Aureimonas sp. SA4125: one gene and its partner. The protein of the gene in region 1 interacts with the protein of each later gene in a pairwise test. Links are inferred from orthologs where the notes say so. Each region holds a gene or a part of one and is shown on either strand. Other genes may lie near its edges. The genes, in order: Sa4125_RS15330 and ftsH.

Evidence for each region.
Region 2: the proteins of Sa4125_RS15330 (region 1) and ftsH interact in binary tests that used the Escherichia coli proteins (3 or more experiments, as listed by UniProt). The link is inferred for Aureimonas sp. SA4125 from one-to-one orthologs.

What each region holds. Positions count from the first base shown.
Region 1 is NZ_AP025032.1:3,229,337-3,241,446, forward strand. The notes cover bases 2,907-5,906. They hold Sa4125_RS15330 (protease modulator HflC), read right to left. Parts: upstream 4,959-5,906; coding sequence 3,855-4,958; downstream 2,907-3,854. Other genes in these bases: Sa4125_RS15325 (Do family serine endopeptidase), read right to left, coding at 2,907-3,637; hflK (FtsH protease activity modulator HflK), read right to left, coding at 4,958-5,906. Outside these bases: Sa4125_RS15310 (GGDEF domain-containing protein), read right to left, coding at 1-3; tRNA (adenosine(37)-N6)-dimethylallyltransferase MiaA, read right to left, coding at 53-994; phosphoserine phosphatase SerB, read left to right, coding at 982-1,881; more of Sa4125_RS15325, read right to left, coding at 2,042-2,906; more of hflK, read right to left, coding at 5,907-6,178; Sa4125_RS15340 (dihydrofolate reductase), read right to left, coding at 6,378-6,893; thyX (FAD-dependent thymidylate synthase), read left to right, coding at 7,450-8,391; Sa4125_RS15350 (ATPase domain-containing protein), read left to right, coding at 8,635-10,071; Sa4125_RS15355 (sensor histidine kinase), read left to right, coding at 10,158-11,117; Sa4125_RS15360 (response regulator), read left to right, coding at 11,140-11,550; Sa4125_RS15365 (AI-2E family transporter), read left to right, coding at 11,677-12,110.
Region 2 is NZ_AP025032.1:841,044-853,143, reverse strand. The notes cover bases 5,238-8,227. They hold ftsH (ATP-dependent zinc metalloprotease FtsH), read right to left. Parts: upstream 7,704-8,227; coding sequence 5,772-7,703; downstream 5,238-5,771. Other genes in these bases: Sa4125_RS03875 (hypothetical protein), read right to left, coding at 7,831-8,202; glmM (phosphoglucosamine mutase), read right to left, coding at 5,238-5,588. Outside these bases: serA (phosphoglycerate dehydrogenase), read right to left, coding at 1-161; L-alanine exporter AlaE, read right to left, coding at 285-737; Sa4125_RS03900 (phosphoserine transaminase), read right to left, coding at 769-1,944; Sa4125_RS03895 (outer membrane beta-barrel protein), read right to left, coding at 2,129-2,995; Sa4125_RS03890 (outer membrane protein), read right to left, coding at 3,245-4,135; more of glmM, read right to left, coding at 4,239-5,237; Sa4125_RS24130 (hypothetical protein), read left to right, coding at 8,263-9,234; tol-pal system protein YbgF, read right to left, coding at 9,168-10,130; peptidoglycan-associated lipoprotein Pal, read right to left, coding at 10,385-10,930; Tol-Pal system beta propeller repeat protein TolB, read right to left, coding at 11,176-12,100. UniProt on the Escherichia coli protein: Acts as a processive, ATP-dependent zinc metallopeptidase for both cytoplasmic and membrane proteins. Plays a role in the quality control of integral membrane proteins.

The DNA of each region.
Region 1 (12,110 bases):
CATGGGTTCCATTCGCCTGCCGCACTGGGAGTCAGCGTAGGCCAGTGAGCGTTTAACCAGCCTTAAGGCTCTCAATCAAATCTCGGCGATCTCTGTCGGAAAGTGCGGTCATTCTCAGCCAGTCGTCACCCAGTTGGTGCCGGAACCAGGTGTCCTGCCGCTTGGCATATTGCCGGCTTCGCGTGACGGCCCGATCCCGGGCTTGCGCGAGCGACATCTCGCCCCTCAGATGCGCGTTCAGTTCGGCGACGCCGATTGCCTTGCCGGCGGTCCCGGCAAGCGCATCGGGAATGGAAGCCAACGCCCTCGCCTCCTCGATGGCGCCTGCCGCGAGCATCATGTCGAAGCGCAGGGCAATGCTCTCGCGCAGCAAGGGGCGCGGCGGCGTCAAAAGGATCTTCATTGACTTCGTGGTGTCCAAAAGCGGCCGGCCGGCGCCCCGCTGCAGATCGGCCAGGCGACCACCAGACGCCTGTCCGATCTCGAGGGCCCTGAGAACGCGCTGCGAATCTCCCGGCCTGATCCGCTCCGCCGCCGCCGGATCGCGCCGCGCGAGGTCCTCGTGCAGACGTTCCGGGCCGACGTCGACGAGACGCTGGCGCCAGGCGGCGCGAATGGAAGGCGGAACGACCGGCATGTCGTCGATGCCCCCGAGAAGGGCACGAAAGTAGAGCCCGGTGCCACCGCAGACGATGGGCGTGCGCCCGGAACGGCGGAGATCGCAGAGGAGATCAGCCGCATCCCGTGCCCAGGCGCCGACGCTGTAGTTGGTGTCGGGATCGACATGGCCGTAGAGCCGGTGGTCTGCGTCCGCGCGGTCTTCTGCCGTCGGCTGCGCGCTGAGAATGGGGAGACCGGCATAGACCTGCATCGAATCGGCGTTGACCACGACGCCGTCGACAGCGCGGGCCAGATCGAGCGCCAGGCGCGACTTGCCGCTGGCGGTCGGCCCGGCTATCAGGACCGACTGTATTTCACCGCTTGCCAGAGACATTTGCCGCCATGGTCGTCGCTACGCTCATTTCCGCCCGTCGCGAGGCCTGCCTTAGCGAAAGCTTTGCCCGCCAGACCGCGACCCGCCTCGGCGGAGACCTGATCTGGCTGGAGCGCGGTGTCGCCTGCGACATCCACCTCGCCGTCCCGCCCGGCGAGTTCGCCCTCCGCGATCTCGAGGACAGCGCCCGCGAGGCTCGGGTCGACTGCGTCGTGCAGGAGGCAGTCGGACGGCGCAAGCGCTTTCTGATCGCCGACATGGATTCGACGATGATCGGCGAAGAATGCATCGACGAGCTCGCCGACGTCATCGGCCTGAAGGACACGGTGGCGGAGATCACCGCGCGGGCGATGAACGGCGAGATCGCCTTCGAACCGGCCCTGCGCGAGCGCGTCGCGCTTCTGGCCGGGTTGCCCGAGCGGATCATCGCCGAGGTCATCGACAGCCGCATCACTCTTGCCGAGGGCGGGCGCGAGCTGGTCGCGACCATGCGTGCGAACGGCGCCTACACGGCGCTCGTTTCGGGCGGGTTCACAGCCTTCACGAAGGTCGTCGCCGCCCGGCTCGGCTTCGACGAGACCCGCGCCAACCGTCTGGTGATCGAGGACGGACATCTCACCGGCACGGTCGCCGAGCCGATCCTCGGCCGGGAAGCGAAGATCGAAGCCCTCCGCGAGATCGCCGCGGCGCGCGGCCTCGGCGTGCGCGATGCGCTGGCGGTTGGCGACGGAGCCAACGATCTGGGAATGATCGGCATCGCCGGAACCGGCGTCGCGATCCACGCCAAGCCGAGCGTCGCGGCCGCGGCACCCTTCCGCATCGACCACGGCGACCTCACCGCGCTCCTGTTCATGCAAGGCTACGGCACCGCCGACATCGTCAGATGATCTTCCAGACCGCGAACAGGAACCTGCTCGTCCTTGGCTGACAGCCCCCGCAGGGGATGGCTGTGCCGAGGCGATCGGCGCCGATCACCGGCGTGACCGGATTGGAAAACTCAGCCGAGCGTCCCCCTTCCGACGATCGTCCTCAGTCGGAAGATCGTCCTCAGTCGATCGGGACGACGACGAATCGCAGCTCGCCGCCGGACGAGGCCAGAAGCAGGAGAGCGTTCTTGCGCCCGGCCGATTTCAGCTCGGCGATCTTCTTCTCGACGTCCGCGGCCTTGCCGACCTTTTCCTGCGCGACTTCCTTGATGACCGTGCCGGGCTCGATGCCCTTCTCGGCAGCGCCCGAAACCGGATTGACCGCGGTGACGACGACGCCGGCGACGTCTGCGCCGAGGGAATACGTGGTCCTTGCCTCCGCGTCGATATCGGCGATCGTCATCCCGAGAGTCTCGATGCCGGCGACCTTGGCGGCTCCGGGCTGCTCCGGCGTGGTCGGCGCTTCTTCCGACTCGGTCATCAGCTTCTCGCCGTCCTCCAGCCGCCCGAGCGTCACGTCGACATCGACCTCCTGCGTCGGATCGGTGGTCTTTGCTTCCTTGCGCAGCAGCTTGACCGCCACCTTCTTGCCGACCGGCGTCTCGGCGACGATGCGCGGCAGATCGCGCGACGTGGCGATCTCCTGGCCATCGAAGCTGACGATCACGTCCCCGACGCGCAGCAACCCGTTGTCGGACGGACCGCCCGGAACGACGCCCATGACCAGTGCGCCCTTGGCCGCGGGAAGACCGAGGCCCTCGGCGATCTCCTCGCTGACTTCCTGAAGCCGTATGCCCAGCCAGCCGCGGCGCGTCTCGCCGAATTCGCGCAGTTGATCGATGACGTTGGTCGCAATCTCGGACGGAATGGAAAAGCCGATGCCGATCGAGCCGCCGGTCGGCGAGATGATCGCCGTGTTGATGCCGACGACGTCGCCGTTCATGTCGAACAGCGGGCCGCCTGAATTGCCGCGATTGATGGCCGCGTCGGTCTGGATGAAATTGTCGTAGGGTCCGGCATTGATGTTGCGGCCACGCGCCGAGACGATGCCGACGGTGACCGAGCCGCCGAGGCCGAACGGATTGCCGATGGCCATGACCCAGTCGCCGATGCGCAGCTTTTCGGACTCGCCGAACTTTACCGACTTCAGCGGTGTTTTCGGCTCGACCTTGAGGACGGCGATATCCGTCTTCGTATCGACGCCGACGAGCTCGGCGGTCAACTTCGATCCATCGGCGAAATTGGCGGTGATCTCGTCGGCATCGGCGATGACGTGGTTGTTGGTGATGATGAAGCCGGCGGGGTCGATGACGAAGCCCGAACCCAGCGACTGCACCTTTCGAGACCCCGAACCGTTGTCGTCCTTCAGGAGATCGTCGAAGAAGTCCTGGAGAGGCGAGCCTTCCGGCGCCTCCAGCGGCGGGATCCCGCGCCCCGCAGCCTCGATCGTCTGCGAAGTCGAGATGTTCACGACCGCGTCGAGCAGGCCTTCGGCGACGTCGGCAACCGATGCCGGTCCGCGGGACGTCGGCCCGGATATCGCAGGCACGCCCGGCGCAGTCGGATCGACGGTCGTCGCCGGCGGAACCTGCGGCGCGATGACCTGGCCTTCCGGCGGCGGTTCGATCACCCCCTGGGCGGCGGCGGAGACAATCCCCATGAGGAGCATGCCACCGGCGACAGCGACGGACGACATTCGGCGGCGCGGAGCGGACATCATATTTTCCCGTGACTGAACGCCCGCGCAAACCGTGCGGGCAAGATGCCGTCGATCACGTCCCGGCTCCGCCAAGGCAAACCGAAAGCTGAGCCGAAATCAAGCAGATTGCGTTGCGCTGATGCGAAGGTGATCGCAACGCACAACAAAAAGGAGCACCGGCTTTCACCGGTGCTCCTCGATCGTGGCCTCTTTGTGCCGCGGGCCGAAAACGGCTTTACTGCGTTGGCGCGGGCACCGCGGCAGGTGTTTCCACCGGCGCGGCAGGCGCGGGTTCGGCGGTCGCCTCGGGCAGACCCGCGGGAGCGGCGGTGTCAGGCGTTGCCGGAGTCACCTCCTCCGCGGCGTCAGCCGGCGCAGGGGCTGCATCGGGTGCCGCGTCAGGCGCGGCAGGGGCCGCATCGACAGGCGTGGGCGATGCCACCGATGCCATGGCGCCGGCGGCTCCGTCGTTCTTGAAGTACTGGAAGAACTCCGAGTCCGGGCTCACCACCATCGTCGGCCCGCTTGCACCGAGCGCATTCTTGTAGGCCTGCATCGAGCGGAAGAACTCGAAGAACTCGCTGTTCCGGCCGTAGGAATTGGCCAGCGTCGCATTGCGTTCGGCCTGGCCCTCGCCCTGCAGCACCGCCGCATCGCGGCGCGCTCCGGCGACGAGTTCGGAAGCCTCGCGCTCGGTTGCCGCGCGGATCTGCCGCGCCGCGACCTGACCGTCGGCACGCAGTCTCTCCGCTTCGGTCAGACGCTCGGCGGCCATGCGCCGATAGGTATTCTCGGACACTTCCGACGTGAGATCCGTCCGGCTGATCCGAATATCTTCCAGACTGATGCCGAGAGCAGAGGCTTCCGGCCGCACCTGGTCACGGATCTCCACCATCATTTCCGCACGCGCCGCCGACAGCGCCGCATCGAAGCTGCGCTGGCCGTAGGTCGCACGAATGGCCGAGTTGAAGCGCGTCAGGAGACGCTGTTCAGCGACCTCGAGGCTGCCGCCCTGGACGCCATTCCGGAACTTCCGGGCGTCCTCGATGCGGTAGACCATGAAGGCATCGACCACATAGCGCGCGCCGCCCGAGACCTGGACTTCCAGATCGATGATGTCGGAACGCAGCAGCCGGTCCGGCAGCATCTGCACCGAATCGGCATTGGCGAAGGTGAAGGGCAGCTTCACGTAGAGGCCGGGCTCGGTCACCACGCGCTGGATCTGTCCGAACCTCAGCACCACGGCCTGTTCGCGTTCGTTGACGACGAAAAGCGAGTTCCAGATGAAGAACAGGGCGGCGACGGCGATGATTAGCACCGCATAGAAACGCTGGCTCATCAGTTGGTCCCCTGGTCTGCGGTGGGCGTCGTGACGGTGCGACCGGTCTGGTCGGCAGCACGGTTGGTAGCCGCGGTCGCGTTGGCGGCGGGCTGGCCCTGAAGGCTGCCGAGCGGCAGGTAGGGAACCACGCCCTGCTGACTGACGGCGCCGTCCACCAGAACCTTCTTGGAGTCGCCGTAGACACCTTCCATCGTCTCGAGGAAGAGTCGGCGACGGGTGATCTCGGGTGCCTTCTCGTACTCGTCGAGGATGTCGGCGAAGCGACGCGATTCACCCTCGGCGTCCTGGATCAGGCGGTTCTTCTCCGCCGCTGCGTCTTCGCGAATCTGCAGAGCCTCACCACGCGCCTGGCCGAGCTGCTGATTGCGGTAGAGGCTGGCTTCCTCGACGAACCGGATCTGGTCCTGTCCCGCACGCTGCACTTCCTCGAAGGCCGTCGCGACCTGCTCCGGCGGCGCCGCATCCTCGATCGAAACGCCGGAAATCCGGATGCCCGCGCCGTAGCGATCGAGCGCGTCCTGGATGATCGCCCGCACCGATTCGGCAATGCCGGCGCGGTTGTCGCGGAACACCTCGTCGACGGGACGACGACCGACGACCTCGCGCATGGCGCTCTCGGAGACCTGCCGCAGCATGCCCTGGGGGTCGTCGACGTTGAAGAGATAGTCCTGCGGCCGGTCGATGCGGTAGAGCACCGAGAACTGCACGTTGACGATGTTCTGGTCGCCCGAGAGCATCAGGCCGGCGGCGTTGCTTCCGCCAGCTTCACCGCCCGCGCGGCCGATGGCGAGCTGGTTTTCCACCGCCGGGACGGTGGCGAAGGTTTCGAGCGGCCAGAGGGTGAAGTTCAGTCCCTCGCTGGCCAGCTGCTCGCGCGGCTTGCCGAGAAATATCTTCACGCCGTATTCGCCGGGTTGTACCATATGGATGGCGTTGAAGGCCCAGATCACGGCCAGAAGAATAAGGACAAGTCCGCCGAGGGCAAAGCCGCCGCCGCTGCCCCCGCTGCCGGGACCACCGCGGCCGCCGCCGCCGCCCCCGCCTGGAATAGCCCGGCGCAGACGATCCTGGCCGCGCCTGAGGATTTCCTCCAGATCGGGTGACGTGTTGCCGCCGGGACGCGGGCCTTGTGGTCCTTGTCCCCAAGGCCCGCCGCCATTCCCGCCGCCGCCGCTTTTCCAGCCACCGCCGCCACCCGTCTGATTACTCCAGGGCATGCATGTCCTCTCGCCTGATATCATGAAGCGGGAAAGCGGCCACGTGTCGCGCTCGGTCCCCTAGGGTCCTCTTATAGGAATTGGGTTTCCGGCTTTCAACGCGTGCCAGGCAATTAGGCGCATCGCCGTCACATCTGCGGCGAATTTGCGCGGCTATGGATAAAATCCAGCCTCCGCGACGGCGCAACCGACGTTTTCTTTACGGCGTGCTGCGCCGGTCATAGGTGACGAAGCGGCTGGCTACGCTGTCGCGCTCCCCCGCCGGAACGGCCTGCGCGGCAACGACCTCCCAATCGGCGGGATCGATCGCCGGAAACCGGGCGTCGCCCAAGGGTTCACAGGCGGCATGCGTCACGTAGAGACGGTCGGTGCAGGGCAGGAACAGCGCATAGATTTCGGCACCGCCGGCAATCACGATTTCGGCGGCGCCCCGTGCTTCGGCAAAGTGGGTTGCCAGCGCCAACGCTTCCTGCGGCGACGACACGCGATGGGCGCCTGGCAGAGGCAGGGCGCTCGCGCGGGTCAAGACGATGGAATCGCGCCCGTCGAGAGCGCGCCCGATCGATTCGAACGTCTTGCGCCCCATGATCATCGGCTTACCCATGGTCAGCCGGCGATAGCGCCCGAGATCGGTCGACAGCGACCAGGGCATGGCGCCGTCCCGCCCGATTACCCGGTTCTCGGCCATGGCGACGACGCAGACCAGCCGCGTCACGAAGCGTGTCCGCGGCTCGAACGCCGGCAGGCTATCCCTCGTCTCCGCATTCTCGTGGTCGGACGAGCGTGCAAAAGACGATGCTGAACGGTTTTCGGATGCCGCATTCTGCTCCAGACGTCACACCGATGCACACCCTCACGGCATCACTCCCCATCCCATTTGTGCGATAGTCGGTCGCACAAGGAGGTCGCCGCAGAGGAACGTAAGGCGTGCGGATGTCAGGGGCAATGTTGCGAGAAGGCGGGCCAATCTGTCATCCGCTGCCATTCGTGCCCGAGTTTTCACGGCTTTTCTGTCGCTCGACCGAGCCGGTGATGCGCGGGCAGCCCTGCCCTCAACGATTGGATCGTCTGGCGCGGGCGAAGCGCGTACCCTTACAGGCGCTGCAGCGTAACGGGTGCGCGCAACCTGGCATGATTGACGCTGCGAGAATCTCTTCATTGCCGCTGCGGCTTTGCCGCGATGTCGGCCCCGCCCGCTTCCTCGGAAGGCTTGATTGCCGTAGAGAGCGGCGGCGGACATCTGCTCGCACACGCCCAGGGAGACAGCGCAATTGGATAGGTTCACTAGCGAGCAGCTCGCCGAGATCGAGGCCCTCCGCTCCATTCGGAACGCGACGTCCCGACCCGTTTCGGACGGCCTGGAAGAGGTCCTGCACACACCGTTCCCTGTCCTCGACCATGGGTTCGTGCGGGTCGTCGACTACATGGGCAACGACGACGCGGTCGTGCAGGCGGCTCGGGTCTCCTACGGTCGCGGCACGAAGCGGGTTTCCGAAGACCGCGGCCTCATCAACTACCTGCTCCGCCACTGGCACACGACGCCGTTCGAGATGGCCGAGATCAAGCTCCACGTGAAGCTGCCGATCTTCGTCGCGCGTCAGTGGATCCGCCACCGCATGGCGAGCGTGAACGAGTATTCCGCCCGCTACTCGGTCATGGACAGGGAATTCTACGTTCCCGAACGCGAGCACTTGGCGGCGCAGTCGTCCGTCAACAGGCAGGGACGCGGCGACGTTCTCGAAGGCGCCGAGGCCGACGAGGTCCTGGATCTGCTCCGGCGGGATGCAGAGCGGAACTACGATCACTACGCCGTGATGTTGAACGAGGAGGATGCCGGAACGCATCGGGCCGACCGGGCGGGCCTTGCTCGCGAGCTCGCGCGGATGAACCTCACGCTGAATTTCTATACCCAGTGGTACTGGAAGGCCGACCTGCACAACTTCATGAATTTCCTGCGCCTTCGTGCAGACCCGCACGCCCAGTACGAAATCAGAGCCTATGCGGACGTCATGCTGGGCATCATGGCCCGGTGGGTCCCGATCACCCATGAGGCCTTCCTCGAACACCGCATGGGCGCGGCGACCCTTTCAGCGTCGGCAGTTGCCTTGGTTCGCCGGATGATCGCCGGCGAACGGATCGATCAGTCCAACAGCGGCCTCAGCAAGCGGGAATGGGGCGAACTGGCATCTGTCCTGGGGTTTGACGCCTCGTAAAAGGTCACGCGATCCTGGCGATAGTCGCGATGGAGACGTTTCCTGATGCCCAGTGCGTTTGGGGCCGCGGATCCCGCGTCCGGTGAAGTCCACAGTGCCAGGGGATCGACGACCGCCGCCCAGTGACACGGTCGCCAATCACGAAAGCTGCGCGAGACTGAGAGTTGCAAATTCGAATCCGGCCAGCAATTAGGGAGGAAACGTTCTGGCATCATTCGCCCGGACCCCGCGTACGGAGATGAGATGACCAAGACCGCGACCGTGCCACCTATGTCCTCGGGCATCCCGGGCCTGGACGAAATTCTCCGCGGAGGACTGCCGCCGTCCAACCTGTACATGCTCCAGGGCGCCCCTGGAGCAGGCAAGACGACCGCCGCTCTCCAGTTCCTGCGCGCCGGCGTCGAAGCGGGCGAAAAATGCATCTATGTGAGCCTCTCGCAGACAAAGGCGGAGCTGGAGAGCATCGCCATCTCGCACGGATGGACACTCAAGGGCATCAGGGTCGAGGAGCTGTCCGCTTCGGACACGGTGAGCGGGGCCTCGGACCAGACGATCTTCCAGACGGCGGAACTGCGGCTCGACGAGACGAGGCAGGCGATCGAGCGAGCCATCGAGGAGCACAAGCCACGCCGCCTGGTCTATGATTCCCTGCTCGAGATCCGGCTGATTACGGGCGATTCACCGCGGTTCCGGCGCGAGCTGATCGGCTTCAAGGCTTTTCTTGCCAAGCGCAACGTGGTCGCGCTGCTTCTCGATACGCAGAACGGGGAGGCGATGAACGGCGAGGAGGTCGAGGGCATTGCCCACGGCGTCATCCGCTTCCACAAGTCGCTGGAGGATTACGGCGCCGTCCGGCGGCGCATCGAGGTCAGCAAGATGCGGGGCGTACCGATCGCCGACGGGTACCACGACATGGCGATTCGCGAGGGACACGGCGTCGTCGTCTTCCCGCGCATCATTCCCGGTTCGGCCATCGAGGAGTCCAAGCCGGAGCTCATCAAGTCCGGCGTTGCGATGCTTGATGACATGTTCGGTGGGGGGCAGGAGTCGGGAACCATCACGCTTGTGATCGGCCAATCCGGCACCGGCAAATCCACAATGGCCTCGCTGTATTCGAAGGCGGCCCTGGAACGAGGAGAGAGTGTCGCGCTCTTTCTGTTCGAGGAGCGCCTGGAGACTTTCTTCAGGAGATCCGAGGGCCTCGGCATGAGCCTGCGCCCCTTCCACGAAAGTGGAAAGCTGATCATCCGCGACTTCAATCCGAACGAGATTTCGCCGGGCGAATTCGCACAGGTCGTGCAGGGCATCGTGTCATCCGAAAAGTGCCGCGTGGTCGTGATCGACAGCTTCACCGGGTATCTAAACTCGCTTCCGAACCGCGAGAAGGCGGTGCGGGATATCCAGTCCCTGTTGAAGTATCTGGCGCGGGCCGGCGTTCTCACGATGCTCATCGTCGCCCAGCACGGCCTGTTGGGGCAGAATGTCGCGATCGACGTTGATGTCAGCTTCCTCGGTGACACCGTTTTGCTGTTGCGCATCGCCGAGCACGACGGACGGTTGCGCCGCAATATCACCGTCGTCAAAAAGCGACACGGCCCCCACGACCTCGACGTCCACGAGCTCTTCATCAAGAGCTCCGGCATCAGCGTCGTCCCATACAATCCGCTTCCGGAAACGTGAACGCTCCGGAAAGCGATGACGCTTCGGCGCTGGACCATGTTTTGGTCCTGGCGCCGTATCGCAGCGATTCGGCCTACCTCGCGACGATGCTCCGTGAGCACGACATTCGGGTCGAAACCGCTTCGGGGACCGGGGATCTGGCCAGTCGCCTCTCCGCGTCGCCCGGTGTCCTTCTCCTGACACACGAGGCTCTGACCCCCGCAGTGCTGGCAACCGTTGCCGCCCATCTGGGCAACCAGCAGGCCTGGTCCGAGATGCCGATCATCGTCCTCCTCGATCGCGGCTCGCCTGATACTCGGATCAAGGCCGAGCTCAGCCACGCATGGCCGAAGACGCGCCAGATGTTCTACAAGCGCCCGGTCATGACCGTCGAACTGGTCAGCGGCGTCCAGGCGGCGCTCCTTGCGCGACTCCGCCAGCGCGACGTCCGCGATCACATCTCGCGCGAGATCGAACTGCGGCGCGAACTGAACCACCGCGTCAAGAACATCTTGGCGAGCGTCGCATCGATCTTCGAGATGACCCGCCGCGGCGCCACGTCTCTGGAGGGATTTGCCGAGGATTTTCGCGGGCGGCTGGGGGCCCTGGACAAGGTTCATTCGGCCGTGTTTCACGCCGACGGCGAAGTCGTGTCGATCTCCGAAGTCGCCGACCTGACCTTCGATCCCTACCGCCACGGGGGACTCGATCGGATCGTGACGCGGGGGCCTGCTGTCCTGCTGAGCCGGGAGGCGGGAACCACCCTGGCCCTCTGCCTTCATGAGCTGGCGACGAACGCCATCAAGTATGGGGCGCTCTCGCAGCCCGGAGGCCAGGTCACGTTCGAGTGGTCCGTCACGGCGTACGAACCGCGCGAGCTCTGCATGACCTGGACCGAGAGCGGAGGACCGCCGGTAAAGGAACCCGGCCGCGCCGGTTACGGCACGCGCTATCTGAAAGCGGCGTTGAAGGGCATGCTGGGACAGAACCCGGACATCATTTTCGACCGCGAGGGTCTACGCTGCCGGGCCTGCGGCGCTCTTTCGCGCGTCGGAGGCAACCCGTGACCGCCGGATGCGTTGCCGTCACATGAACAACCTCCCCTCCCCGTCGACCGTCCCGCTGCGCATCCTTTACGTGGAGGACAACCCGCTGATTGTGTTTCACGTCGAACAGATGGTCGAGGACCTTGGCCATGTGTTCGTCGGCTCGTTCGACAGCTTCCAAGCTCTCAGGGCCGACAGCGAAGACCTGGCATTCGATGGCGCGTTGGTGGACATCGATCTGACGGACGGGCGAACCGGTCCCCTCGCGGCCGAGTGGCTGCAGGAACGCGGCATACCGTCCATCTTTCTGACAGGTCAGGCGGAGGTTGCAGCCAACTACAAGCACGTCGTTGTCGCCACCCTGGCGAAGCCGATCGAGATGCAGAGACTGCGAGAGGCTTTGGAACTGTTCCGCCTCAAGACGGAGGCTCCCCTCCACGATCCAGTCAATTGACGCCGGCCCGGCCTCTCCGTCCGTCACCCGCGGACATTGGGATGGCTGGCACAGCCACCCGCCCGATTTCAGGCGCGGACATCGCGCCGTCCCAGCGAAGCTCCCGCGACCTGCCCGGATGATCCCGTGACACGCAGAACAGTCTCTCTGTCCGTTCTGTGCGCGACATTTGCCCTGCTGCTTTGGCTCGCACCGACCGTGCTGCTGGTGGTGTTTGCGGGCATTCTCATGGCCGTGTTCCTGCGTGGCGGAGGAGAGTGGATCGCGGGGAAGCTCGGGCTGAAGGCAGGCTATGGCGTCGCCATCTTCTGCGTCGGCCTGACGGTCTGCGCTGTCGTGTTCCTGGGGCTGGCAGGGGCGGCTCTCGCAGACCAGGTGCAACAGCTCTGGGACAGGCTTCCCGAAGCCGTCAGGACCCTGCGCGGATACGTCGAAGACCACGCCTGGATCAATCAGGCGCTCGACAAGGTCGATCCCGGCGCCGTTGCCCCCTCTGGATCCGGCGCAGCATCTGCCTTGTCCTCAACGTTTGGCGCGTTCGGCAATCTGGTGATCATCGC
Region 2 (12,100 bases), 2.4 Mb from region 1 along the record:
GCGGAGCGGATGGCGAGGCCGTCATACCGGTCGATGACGGCGAGGAGCGCATCCTTGTCCTTGCCGAGATCGGGGAGGTAGTCGACCTCGACGCCGCGATCCTTGAAGATCTGGACGGCAGTGGGGGAAAGCTGGTCGGAAACGAGAACGCGGGGGGTCATGATGTGTCCTATCGATCTGCTGGACGTTGCTGCCAGCTGCAAACGGAGGTGGGTCAGGCCGCGAACGGCCTGCAGGAGGGGATGCGGGGCAGGCCGCGAGCGGCCTGCCGGGATCGGTGGGGATCAGCCGCCGAGGGACATGGGCTTCTGTCCGGGTCCTTCGAGATCGAAGAGCCGGCGCACGAAATCGAGCCAGAGTCCGTAGGGGCGGCCGAGCACCAGCATGAGGGCGGCGAAGCCGAGCGTGCCCAGGACGATCGCCTGTCCCTCGGCGCCGCCCGCGACGATGATGGCGACGTAGATCGGCACCTGGAAGATCAGCAGGGCAGCCGTATCGGCCAGCATGCTCCCCCACCGCGTGGAAGGATCGATCTTTGCCATTAGCCAGCTCCGCCACAGGCCATAGGGCCTCGCCGTCAGCACCATCAGCACAGCACCGATCGACCGGGAGACGAGCACTTCGTCCCAGGTCATGCCGGCGACGAAGCGCTCGTTCAGTCCGCTGGTCAGCGTAAAGAACAGAACGAGCGCCAGCGTGTCGGCAATGAAGGCGCGAACGCCATCCGAGAGCCTCATGATGGTGCCGAGCCCCGGGACGCTCGCCAGCCTACGCCGCCTGTGCCAGCGTCGCCTTCTGCGTCGCATAGGCAAAGGCGAGCCAGGGCATCAGCGCCTCGACATCCGACGTCTCGACGGTCGCACCGCACCAGATGCGAAGGCCGGGCGGCGCATCGCGGTAGGCACCGATGTCGAGAGCGACGCCCTCCTTCTCCAGGAGCGCAACGACGCCCTTGGCGAAGGCCTCCTGCGCGTCGGCGGGGAGCGCGACGATTTCGGGCGCGACGAACTGCAGGCAGACCGAGGTGTTGGAGCGGATTTCCTTCGACGTCGCGAGGAAGCCGAGCCAGGAATTTTCGGCGACGAAGTTTTCGATCACGCCGAGATTGGCATCCGCGCGCGCCTTCAGCCCGTCGAGGCCGCCGACGGTCTTGGCCCAGGCCAGCGCGTCGAGATAGTCCTCGACGCAGAGCATGGACGGCGTGTTGATCGTCTCGCCCTTGAACAGGCCCTCGATCAGCTTGCCGCCGGAGGTCATGCGAAAGATCTTCGGCAGCGGCCAGGCGGGCTTGTAGGTGAGCAGCCGCTCGACGGCGCGCGGGGACAGGATCAGCATGCCGTGCGCCGCCTCGCCGCCGAGCACCTTCTGCCAGGAGAAGGTGACGACATCGAGCTTGTCGTAAGGCAGGTCCTGGGCGAAGGCGGCCGAGGTCGCGTCGCAGATCGTCAGGCCGGCACGGTCGGCCGGGATCGCGTCGCCGTTCGGCAGGCGCACGCCCGATGTGGTGCCGTTCCAGGTGAAGACGACGTCGCGATCGAAATCCACGGTGGCGAAGTCGACGATGTCGCCATAGCCGGCTTCGAGGGTGCGGACATCGGCCAGCTTCAACTGCTTCACCGCATCGGTGACCCAGCCGGCGCCAAACGATTCCCAGGCGACGAGGTCGACGCCGCGGGCGCCGAGCAGCGACCACATGGCCATCTCGACCGCGCCGGTATCCGACGCCGGGACGATGGCGATGCGGTAGTCGGCGGGCACGCCGAGGATCTCGCGCGTCTCGTCGATCGCCTGTTGAAGCTTGGATTTTCCGATCTTGGCGCGATGCGAACGCCCGAGCGCGGCATCTTGGAGCGCGTCGAGCGACCAGCCGGGTCGCTTGGCGCAGGGGCCGGAGGAGAATCGGGGATTTTGCGGACGCAGGTCCGGCTTTGCGGCAGTCGCCATATGGCTATCCTCACAGATAGATTGCATCCCGTTGGGGGGATGTGTCCCATCCATGGGGCTAGGCTTCCCTCGGCTTCGGGTCAAGCGACAATTTTGTATCGGTCGTTTCGCAGCAAGGTCGACACACGACAAGGCCGGCGGGATCGCTCCCGCCGGCCTCGTCGTTTCAGTGTGGCACCAGCGCCTAGAACAGCGAGTAGCGCAGGCCAGCTTGGATGGTGTGGCGATCGAAGCCCTCGTCCTTGCCCTGTGCGCCCGACGCGCCGAAGCCGGCCGTGTAGCTGTCGAAGGCGAACATGTCGCCCTCGTCGACATTGACGTAGCGATAGCCGACGTCGACCTTCAGGCTGCGCGTCAGGTCGTAGGACGCGCCGGCCATCAGGGCGTAGGCGAAGCGCCAGTCGGAAGCACCGGCATGGGTCGCGCTGTAGGCCAGGGCTCCCTCGGCGCCGTCGACGACGCTGTAGGACGAGTTGGTGAAATCGTCGTACTTGACGTGCACGGCACCGACGCCGGCGCCGACATAGGGTGTGAACCCGGCGAAGGTGCCGAGGTCGACATAGGCGTTGGCCATCAGCTCCCAGGCCGAGACCTTCGAGGTGTCCTTGGAGCGGCAGGTCGCGTCGGTGATGGCATTGCCATAGCAGTCGATGCCGAAGCCGCCCTCGTCGGTGCCGCTGACGTCGGCCTTCCAGTAATGCGCGGTCAGGTCGCCACGGAAGTAGTCGGTGAACTGATAGCCGAAACCGACCCCGACATTGGCGCCGGCTTCGATTTCGAAGCCGTCATAGTCCTGGTCGTCATAGATCGGGTCGATCCCGCATCCGCCGGGACAACCGACCGGGCCGAAGGTCCGGTAGCCGGCGTCGAGATCGCTCTTGAAGTCGTAGGAGACGTCGCCGCGCAGGTACCAGCCGGATCCGACCTCGACCGGGACAATCTCCGGAACCTCCTCATAGATCGGCTCGATAATGTCAGCCGCCAAGGAGGCATGGGAGACGGCCACCAGGGCGGCCACGCTCAGCAACAGGGATTTGACAACAGTCTTCATTGCCTTGGCTCTTCCTTCGATGAACATTTTGTCAATGGGCGGAGAATTGCGATCTCGAAAGCACTCTGTGGTAGAAACGTTAAGCAACGATTAACTGTGTCTGTTAACGTTAACATTTTCTCGCGCCCTGTCGCTCTGTGTTGCACGAGGGAGGCACGGCCGCGGCAATGCATTGCCGCACGCCGGCAGCCATGCTTGCCACGACGATCATTTCATCGTGGAGAATGCTCGCTCTTGCTGGGACGAGGCTTACCGGTAAGACGACAATCCGCCGGAATGCGCATCGCCATAGGACGTCGCGCCGAATTCGTAGCGAAGACCGGCCCGCACGGAGTGGAGATTGAGGCCGTCGTCGCGGCCCTGCACGCCGGTCGCCCCAAAGGACGTGTCGGCGGCGTCGTATCCGTAGGCGTCGCCGCCCTCGATGCGGGTATAGCGGTACCCGGCATCGAGTTTCAGCTGTCCGGTGATATCCACGGTCGCGCCGGCCATCAGCGAGGAAGCAAAGCGCCAGCTCGACTGTCCCTCGTGCACGCCCGTATACGGGCAGCTGTAGGGAGCACCGCAGACCTGATCCTCTGTGACGTCCTCGTATTTCACGTGGGCCGCGCCGATGCCGGCTCCGATATAGGGATTGATCCGGCCGAACTGGCCGATGTCGACATAGGCATTGGCCATGGCCGTCCAGACCGAGGCCTTGGTCGATGCCTTCAGGTCGCACGCCGCGTCAAACGGCAGTGCAAGGCCGTTCGGATCGGTCTGCACCATGAAGGGGCAAGGCGTCTCGCCTTCGACATTGGTCCTGAGGAAATCGACCGTCGCGTCCGTGCGCAGCTGATCGGTGAAGCGGTAGCCGATACCGCCGCCAAAGCTCGCGGTGCTGTCGAGGTTGAAGGTGTCGTAGTCATAGGTGTCGTCGATGCCCTCGACACCCGGGAACTGGTTCCAGAAATCCCACTCGCCCGAAGCCTTGCCCTTGAAGACGTAGCCGACATCGCCGCGCAGATACCAACCCGAGGTGGAAACCGGCAGCGGCGCTGGCGCCTCGTAGACCGGCTCGATCAGATCGGCGGCCCGGACGCTGGCCGTCCCCGACAGAAGTGCCGCGACGATCGCAGCCGATACTGAATACCTGGACAATGTCTTGATCCCCGCTGAGGCCCGGCTGCGCACGAGCAACCGTTCAACGAAGACGGTAAAAAAACTTGGTTAATAAACAGTTGAGTTCAGGGGCCGGTTACGTTTAGGCAGCTGCCTGCTTCAATGCACCAATGATGTCGTCGACGACGCTGCCGACAAGAACCGGATCGTCGCCTTCGGCCATGACCCGGATCAGGGGCTCGGTGCCGGACGGGCGAATGACGAGCCGTCCGTGATTGCCGAGACGTGCGCGACCAGAACTGATGGCCGTCTGCACCTGCGTCCTCTCGAGCGGCTCGCCGCCGGAAAAGCGGACGTTCTTCAGAATCTGCGGCACCGGCTCGAACTTGCGGCAGACCTCGGACACGAGGCCACGGGACTTGCGCACCACGGCCAGGATCTGCAGGGCCGAGATCAGCCCATCACCGGTCGTGCCGTAGTCGGACAGGATGATGTGCCCCGACTGCTCGCCGCCGACATTGTAGCCGTGCTCGCGCATGTGCTCGACGACGTGGCGGTCGCCGACCTTGGTCCGGGCGAGCTGCAGGCCGCGGTCGCCGAGGAAGCGTTCGAGGCCGAGATTGGACATGATCGTGGCGACGATGCCCCCGGCGGCCAGACGTCCGTCCTCGGCCCAGGATTCGGCAATGACGGCCATCAGCTGATCGCCGTCGACGATGTCGCCATTCTCGTCGACGATGATGAGGCGGTCGGCGTCGCCGTCGAGAGCGATGCCGATGTCGGCGCGCACTTCCCTGACCTTCGCCGACAATGCAGCGGGGCTGGTCGAGCCGCAATTCAGGTTGATGTTCGTGCCGTTCGGCTCAACACCGATACGGATCACCTCGGCGCCGAGCTCCCACAGGACTTCAGGCGCCACCTTGTAGGCCGCGCCATTCGCGCAATCGATGACGATGCGCAGGCCATCCAGCGTCAGCGTCTTCGGCAAGGTGCGCTTGGCGAATTCGATGTAGCGGTCGCGGCCGCCGTCGTCATAGCGCTTGGCGCGGCCGAGCCGGTCACCCATGACGAGGCGCGAGGACATGTCTTCGCCGACCAGCTGCTCGATCTGCAGCTCCACCTCGTCCGACAGCTTATAGCCGTCGGGCCCGAAAAGCTTGATGCCGTTGTCCTCGAAGGGATTGTGCGAGGCGGAAATCATGACGCCGAGATCGGCTCGCATCGACCGGGTGAGCATGGCGACGGCGGGCGTCGGCATCGGGCCGAGCATCAGAACGTCCATGCCGACCGACGTGAAGCCGGCGCAGAGGGCCGGTTCGATCATGTAGCCGGACAGTCGCGTGTCTTTGCCGATCACCACCCGGTGGCGGTAGTCGCCGCGCCTGAAGGCGATACCGGCCGCCATGCCGACCTTCATCGCGATCTCGGCATTCATCGGATAGGTGTTGGCGGTGCCCCGGATGCCGTCGGTGCCGAAGAATTTTCTGCTCATGGCAATCCCTTGAGAACATCATCTGGCCAGGCCCGAACGGCCCCATAGTGCGCAGAGCATGCCCCAAAAAGTAAAAAAGAATGTCAGCGAGACATCAGATGTCCCCGGCGACGACGCAAAACCCACCGCATAACGAAAAGGCGGCCCGAGCGGGCCGCCTTCGTCACGTCGCGGGATATCCTGTCAGATCGACGGCTGCGGCTCGAGCGGGCTGTCGGGAGCCCCCTTGGGACGCGGCGACGAGCCCGTCTTCGGCACGGCCGAGCCGCGCGAGGGCGGCGTGTCGTCGCCCATGTCGCGGGCGAGCGTCTTGCCGGCGATGAGGTCGCGGACTTCGTCGCCCGACAGCGTCTCGAATTCGAGCAGGCCCTTGGCGACGATGTGCAGTTCGTCGAGATGATCGTTCAGGATCTTGCGCGCCTTGTTCTCGGCCGCTTCGATGATGCCGCGAACCTCGGAGTCGATCATCCGCGAGGTGTCCTCGGACATGTTCTGCTGCTGCGAGACGGAATGCCCGAGGAAGACCTCCTCCTGGTTCTGCCGATAGCGCAGGCGGCCGAGCTTCTCGCTCATGCCGTATTCCATCACCATGGCGCGGGCCATGTTCGTCGCCTGCTGAATGTCGTTGGAGGCGCCGGTGGTCACGTTGTCGAGACCGTAGATGATCTCTTCCGCGGCGCGGCCGCCGAAGATCATGGCGAGGCGCGCCTCCATCTCGTTCTTGCGCATGCCGTACCGGTCACGCTCCGGCAGATTCATGGTGACGCCCAGCGCCCGGCCACGCGGAATGATCGTCACCTTGTGCAGCGGGTCGTTGAAAGGCTCGTGGATGCCGACCAGGGCATGGCCGGCTTCGTGATAGGCGGTCAGCGCCTTCTCGTCCTCGGTCATGGCCATCGAGCGGCGCTCGGCGCCCATCATCACCTTGTCCTTGGCATCCTCGAATTCGAGCATGGTGACGAGGCGCTTGGAACGGCGGGCGGCCATCAGCGCCGCCTCGTTGACGAGGTTGGCAAGATCGGCGCCGGAAAAGCCAGGCGTGCCGCGCGCGATGGTGCGCAGATCGACGTTCGGTGCCAGCGGGACGTTGCGGACATGAACCTTCAGGATCTTCTCGCGGCCGCCGACATCCGGGTTCGAGACCATGACCTGGCGATCGAACCGGCCCGGACGCAGCAGCGCAGGGTCGAGCACGTCGGGACGGTTGGTCGCGGCGATGATGATGATGCCCTCGTTCGGCTCGAAGCCGTCCATTTCGACGAGCAGCTGGTTCAGCGTCTGCTCGCGCTCGTCATTGCCGCCGCCGAGACCGGCGCCGCGATGGCGGCCGACGGCATCGATTTCGTCGATGAAGATGATGCAGGGACTGTTCTTCTTGGCCTGCTCGAACATGTCGCGCACGCGGCTCGCGCCGACGCCGACGAACATCTCGACGAAGTCGGAACCGGAGATCGTGAAGAAGGGCACGTTCGCCTCACCCGCGACCGAGCGAGCGAGCAGCGTCTTGCCGGTACCGGGAGGGCCGACGAGCAGGACGCCGCGCGGGATCTTGCCGCCGAGGCGCTGGAACTTCTGCGGCTCGCGCAGGAATTCGACGATCTCTTCCAGATCCTGCTTGGCCTCGTCCACGCCGGCAACGTCCGCAAAGGTCACGCGACCATGTGCCTCGGTCAGGAGCTTGGCCTTGGACTTGCCAAAACCCATCGCCTTGCCGCCGGCACCACCCTGCATCTGGCGCATCAGGAAGATCCAGACGCCGAGGATGAGGAGGATCGGACCGAAGGACAGGATCATCGACCAGAGCGGATTGGAGTTGTCGCTCGGCGGGCTCGCCGTGATCGAGACGTTCTTGCCCTCGAGGCGCTCGATCAGGTTCGCGTCCTGCGGAGCATAGGTCTGGAAGGGCGTCGAGGCGTCCGTATAGGAGCCGCTGATCTGCTGTCCCTGGATCGTCACGGCGCGAACACGGCCGGCGTCGACATCGCTGAGGAACTTGGAATAGGGAACGCTGGTCGCGCCCTGCGTCTGCGCGCCGTTGGAAAACAGCTGGAATACCGCGACGATCAGCAGACCGATAATCGCCCACAGCGCAATATTGCGAAAATTCTGGTTCATTTGAGGTCCTGACATCCGCGTCGTGGGCAATTGGAATATTGCCGCAACGGCTAGAGCGAAGATAGGTGCATGCTCACGGCTTGCCAACTGCATCGGGCGCATTTGCGGCGATTTGCGCACCCACCGGTTAACCCCCGGTGGCGGCATGGCGGCCGCATCCCCCCTGCGCTCCCGGCATGTCCGTGGGAAGATCGGCAAAAAGACGCCAGGACAGGCGCTCCCGAATCACCAGATCGTGCAGGCCGGGCCCGAGTTTGCGGTGAAGACAGGCGGGCGCCGCAACCGGCCGGCCCGCGACATCGATCGCGACGGGCAGCGTCCGCTCGGTCGCGTTGCCGAGACCGAGACGGCCCAGCGGCACCAGCGATACGGCTGCCTCGTCAGCCCTGCCCACAGCGCTCAAGACCGTGAACCGGCTGTCGAAGACGGTCGGGCCGCCGGGGACGATCGCGGCGGGTGGCGGCCCGGCGCGACCATATTCGCGCGCAAAGACCAGCATCTGCGTTCCGGCAACGCTTGCGCCGCCGAGCGTCGCCGCGACAGGGCGTCCGATGCCGCCTTGAAGCCTTTCGAGCAGGCGCGCCGTCGCGCCATGGGCTGGCGGATAGTCGCCGGCGCCGACGACGCGCAGGACGCGACCGACGAGGTCGATCGCCGTCTCGCCGCCGATATCGGCAAGTGCGCTGCGATCGAGACGGAGCGTTCCGAGCGGGCAAAGAGAGAACTGCCCACTCGCCTGCAGGCGGGCCAAAGCCGCGGCGAGCCGTTGGTCGGCCGCATCGCGCGTCGCGGCATGACCGGCAATCGCCTGGAGGACGGCGGCCCGGTCGAAACCCCTCTCGGCAAGGACATGGCGCAGGCGGGCACGGTCGAAGCGGGGATCGCGATTGCTCGGATCGTCGACGGGGTCGAGGCCGCACACGGCAGCCTTCAGCGCCGCGCCGGGGATATCGAGAAAGGGGCGCAGCAGGACGAGCCCCGGCGCCAGGGCGCGCTCAGCCCGCATTCCGGCAAGACCGCGATTGCCGGCCTGCCTGGCGGCGGCCAGAAAATGCGTCTCGATCTGGTCGTCCTGGTGATGGCCGGTCATGACCGCCGCGGCACCCACTTCCCGCGCGGCCTCGGCAAGAAGCGCATATCGTCCCGCGCGCGCCCTGCCCTGGAGATTTCCCCCAGGATTGGCACCGGTCCAGCGGCGAACGAGGTGGGGGAGACCGAGGTCGGCCGCGGCCTTTCCGACGGCCAGGGCTTCCGCCGACGATTCTGGGCGAAGGGCGTGATCGATCGTGACGACGTGGAAGGCGAGATCGGCTCGGCGGGCGCCGAGGGTCGCGGCTGCCCGCATCAGCGCCAGCGAGTCCGGCCCGCCGGAAACGGCAAGAACGACCCCCTGCGGTCCCGGGCCCAGAAGCGACAGACTTCGCCGCAGAGAGCCGTCGAGGCGGGCGGCGGCGGAGCCAAGCGTCAGCAGTTGCTGGCGGCCGCTTCCGCCTGCAGCTTCTTCTTCACGTTGGCGCTCATCTGCGGATAGCGCTTGGCGACTTCCTTGAAGGTGACGCAGGCCGTGTCGCGGTTGTCGAGCTTGGCGAGCGACATGCCGAGCTTCAGCATCATCTCCGGCGCCTTCGGGCTCTTCGGGTGGGTCTTCTGCGCGGTCAGGAAGACCTCGGCGGCATCGGTGTATTTCGCCTGCTGGAACAGACTTTCGCCGAGCCAGTACTGGGCATCCGGGGCATCCGCCGCATCGGGATAGGTGTCGGCATACTGGCGGAAGGCGTTCTCGGCGAGATTGTAGTCGCCGGCGAGCATGTAATTGTAGGCAAGGCCGTAGAGTTCGCCCTCGCTGCCGGGCTTGATCGAGGCGACGGTGGTCGACCCGGCCGCCGGTGCCGCCGGAGGCGTTGCCCCCGATGTGCCAAGGCCGGTGGTGTCGAGACCCCCGCTGAGGAGACCGCCGATCTCGTCGCCGCTGCCGGCGGTGGGCGCGGAGGTCGAGGCCACCGTGTCGGAAGCGGCCGGAGCAGTGGAGGGCAGTCCAGCGGTGGCGGTGGGTGCCGCGGCAGGGGCCGGTGCGGCCTCGGTCCTCTTTTCGCCTTTTCCTTCCAAATCCTGGAAACGGAACTCGTTGTCCTCCTGCGTCTTGCGCAGCTGTTCCTGCAGCTGCAGCACCTGGAAGGACAGTTCCTCGAGCTTGCCGTTCAGCCGGCGGTTGTCCTCTTCCAGCTGGTTGATGCGCTGCACCGGATCGCTCGCCTGGGCGTAAAGCACCGGTGCGTCGACGCGTGCGGCAGGGGCGGCTGGAGCTGCGCGATGGGGCGCGGACATCGTGCCGAAGTCGAGGGGCAGCTTCAGGGCGTGGGCCGGAAGGGCGGCCGTCATCAGGACCGCCGCAGTCGCCATGAAGCGGGTCAGGGTCAGCATCGTCATGGGCAATTCGTCCTCTCTCGTCCGCCACCGAGGGCCTCTGCGCCCTCTCCTTACGCGGGCGGACGCTCGCAGGCCAGCATGGGCAATGCAGTGCGGCCAAAGTGTGCCCCGTTGCATTCCTGCCGCAGATCCCTGCTGCAGATCCCTGCTGCAGATCCCTGCTGCAGATCCGGCACGCGATATTGAGCCCCGGCAAACGAAAGCGGCCCCGAAGGGCCGCCGGCATCATTCGATGAGGAGCGTGGTTAAGCCGGTCAGCTGCCGGCGCCGTTGAGGACGGTGACGGCGCGGCGGTTCTGCGACCAGCAGGAGATGTCGTCGCAGACGGCGACCGGACGTTCCTTGCCGTAGGAGATGGTGCGCATGCGGGCCGCTGCGACGCCCTGACGGGTGAGGAAATCGCGGGTTGCCGAAGCGCGGCGCGCGCCGAGCGCAAGGTTGTACTCGCGGGTTCCGCGCTCGTCGGCATGGCCCTCGACGGTGATCGAATACTGCGAATACTGGTTCAGCCAGCGCGCCTGGGCCGTCAGGGTCTGCTGCGCATCGGCGCGGACGACCGAGGAGTCGGTGTCGAAGAAGATGCGGTCGCCGACATTGACGGTGAAGTCCTGGCTGGTGCCCGGTGCGGCAGAACCACCGACGCCGCCGGCGCCACCCAAGCCACCGTTGGCGCCGTTGAGGCCGAGGCCGTTCGCGTTGTCCGGCAGGCCGCCGTTCTTCTTGGCGCAACCGGCCAGGGCGAGGGCCGCCATCAGGGCGAGTGCGATGCGGCTATGGGCCAATACGGCGATCCGGCTCATGGCCAGCTCCTTCAAATCAGATGAATTCGTGTTGGAAGACGTTTACCCTAATCGACCTTAAAGCGAAGTAAACGCTCGGAAACCATCGCTGATGCAGCACGAGGCCAGGGCAATGGCTGGACAGGGTTTGAGTCGAGACGAAGGCGGTTCTCGTGGGGACCGCCTCCGTCGTCTGGGATGCCGTTTTTCCCTGCCGGGTTGTTGCAGCGGGGCAACGCCGTCCTGGGATCTCCAGATCCCTGCGGCTACTCGCGCGAGGGCGACCAGGCAGGGTCGGACGCGTATCCGGGCGTCGTCACCTTCTGCTCGTTGCGGCCGGTGAGGTCGATCGAATAGAGCTGCGGTCCGGTGCCGCCCTGTGGATCACGGAAGAACATCAGCACCCGCCCGTTCGGCGCCCATGTCGGGCCCTCGTTGTGAAAGCCGGAGGTGAGAATGCGCTCGCCCGAGCCATCCGGGCGCATGACGCCGATCTGGAACTGGCCGCCGGTCTGCTTGGTGAAGGCGATGAGGTCGCCGCGCGGCGACCAGACGGGGGTCGAGTAGGAGCCGTCGCCGAAGGAGACGCGCTGCTGGCCCCCGCCGTCGGCGCCCATGATGTAGAGCTGCGGCCGGCCGCCGCGATCGCTTTCGAACACGATGCGGGCGCCGTCGGGCGAGAAGGACGGCGAGGTATCGATGGCCGTGGTCGAGGTCAGCCGGGTCGTGGCGCGCGACCGCAGGTCCATGGCGTAGAGATTGGCGTTGCCGTCCTGCTGCAGGCTCATCACCACCTTCTGCCCGTCCGGCGAGAAGCGCGGCGCGAACGTCATGCCGGGAAAGTTGCCGACGACCTCGCGCTGGCCGGTCTCGAGCTGCAGGAGATAGACCCGCGGCTCCGACTTGCCGAAGGACATGTAGGTGATTTCCTGGCGGCTCGGCGAAAAGCGCGGGGTCAGGACGAGGTCGCTGCCGTCGGAGAGGTAGTTCACGTTGGCGCCGTCCTGGTCCATGATCGCCAGACGCTTGACGCGCTGCGTCTTCGGTCCGCTTTCCGAGACGAAGACGACGCGCGTGTCGAAATAGCCCTTCTCGCCCGTCAGCCGCTCGTAGATCGCGTCGGCGATGATGTGCGCGACGCGGCGCCAGTTGTCGGGCGTCGTGTAGAACTGCTGGCCGTCGAGCTGCGTG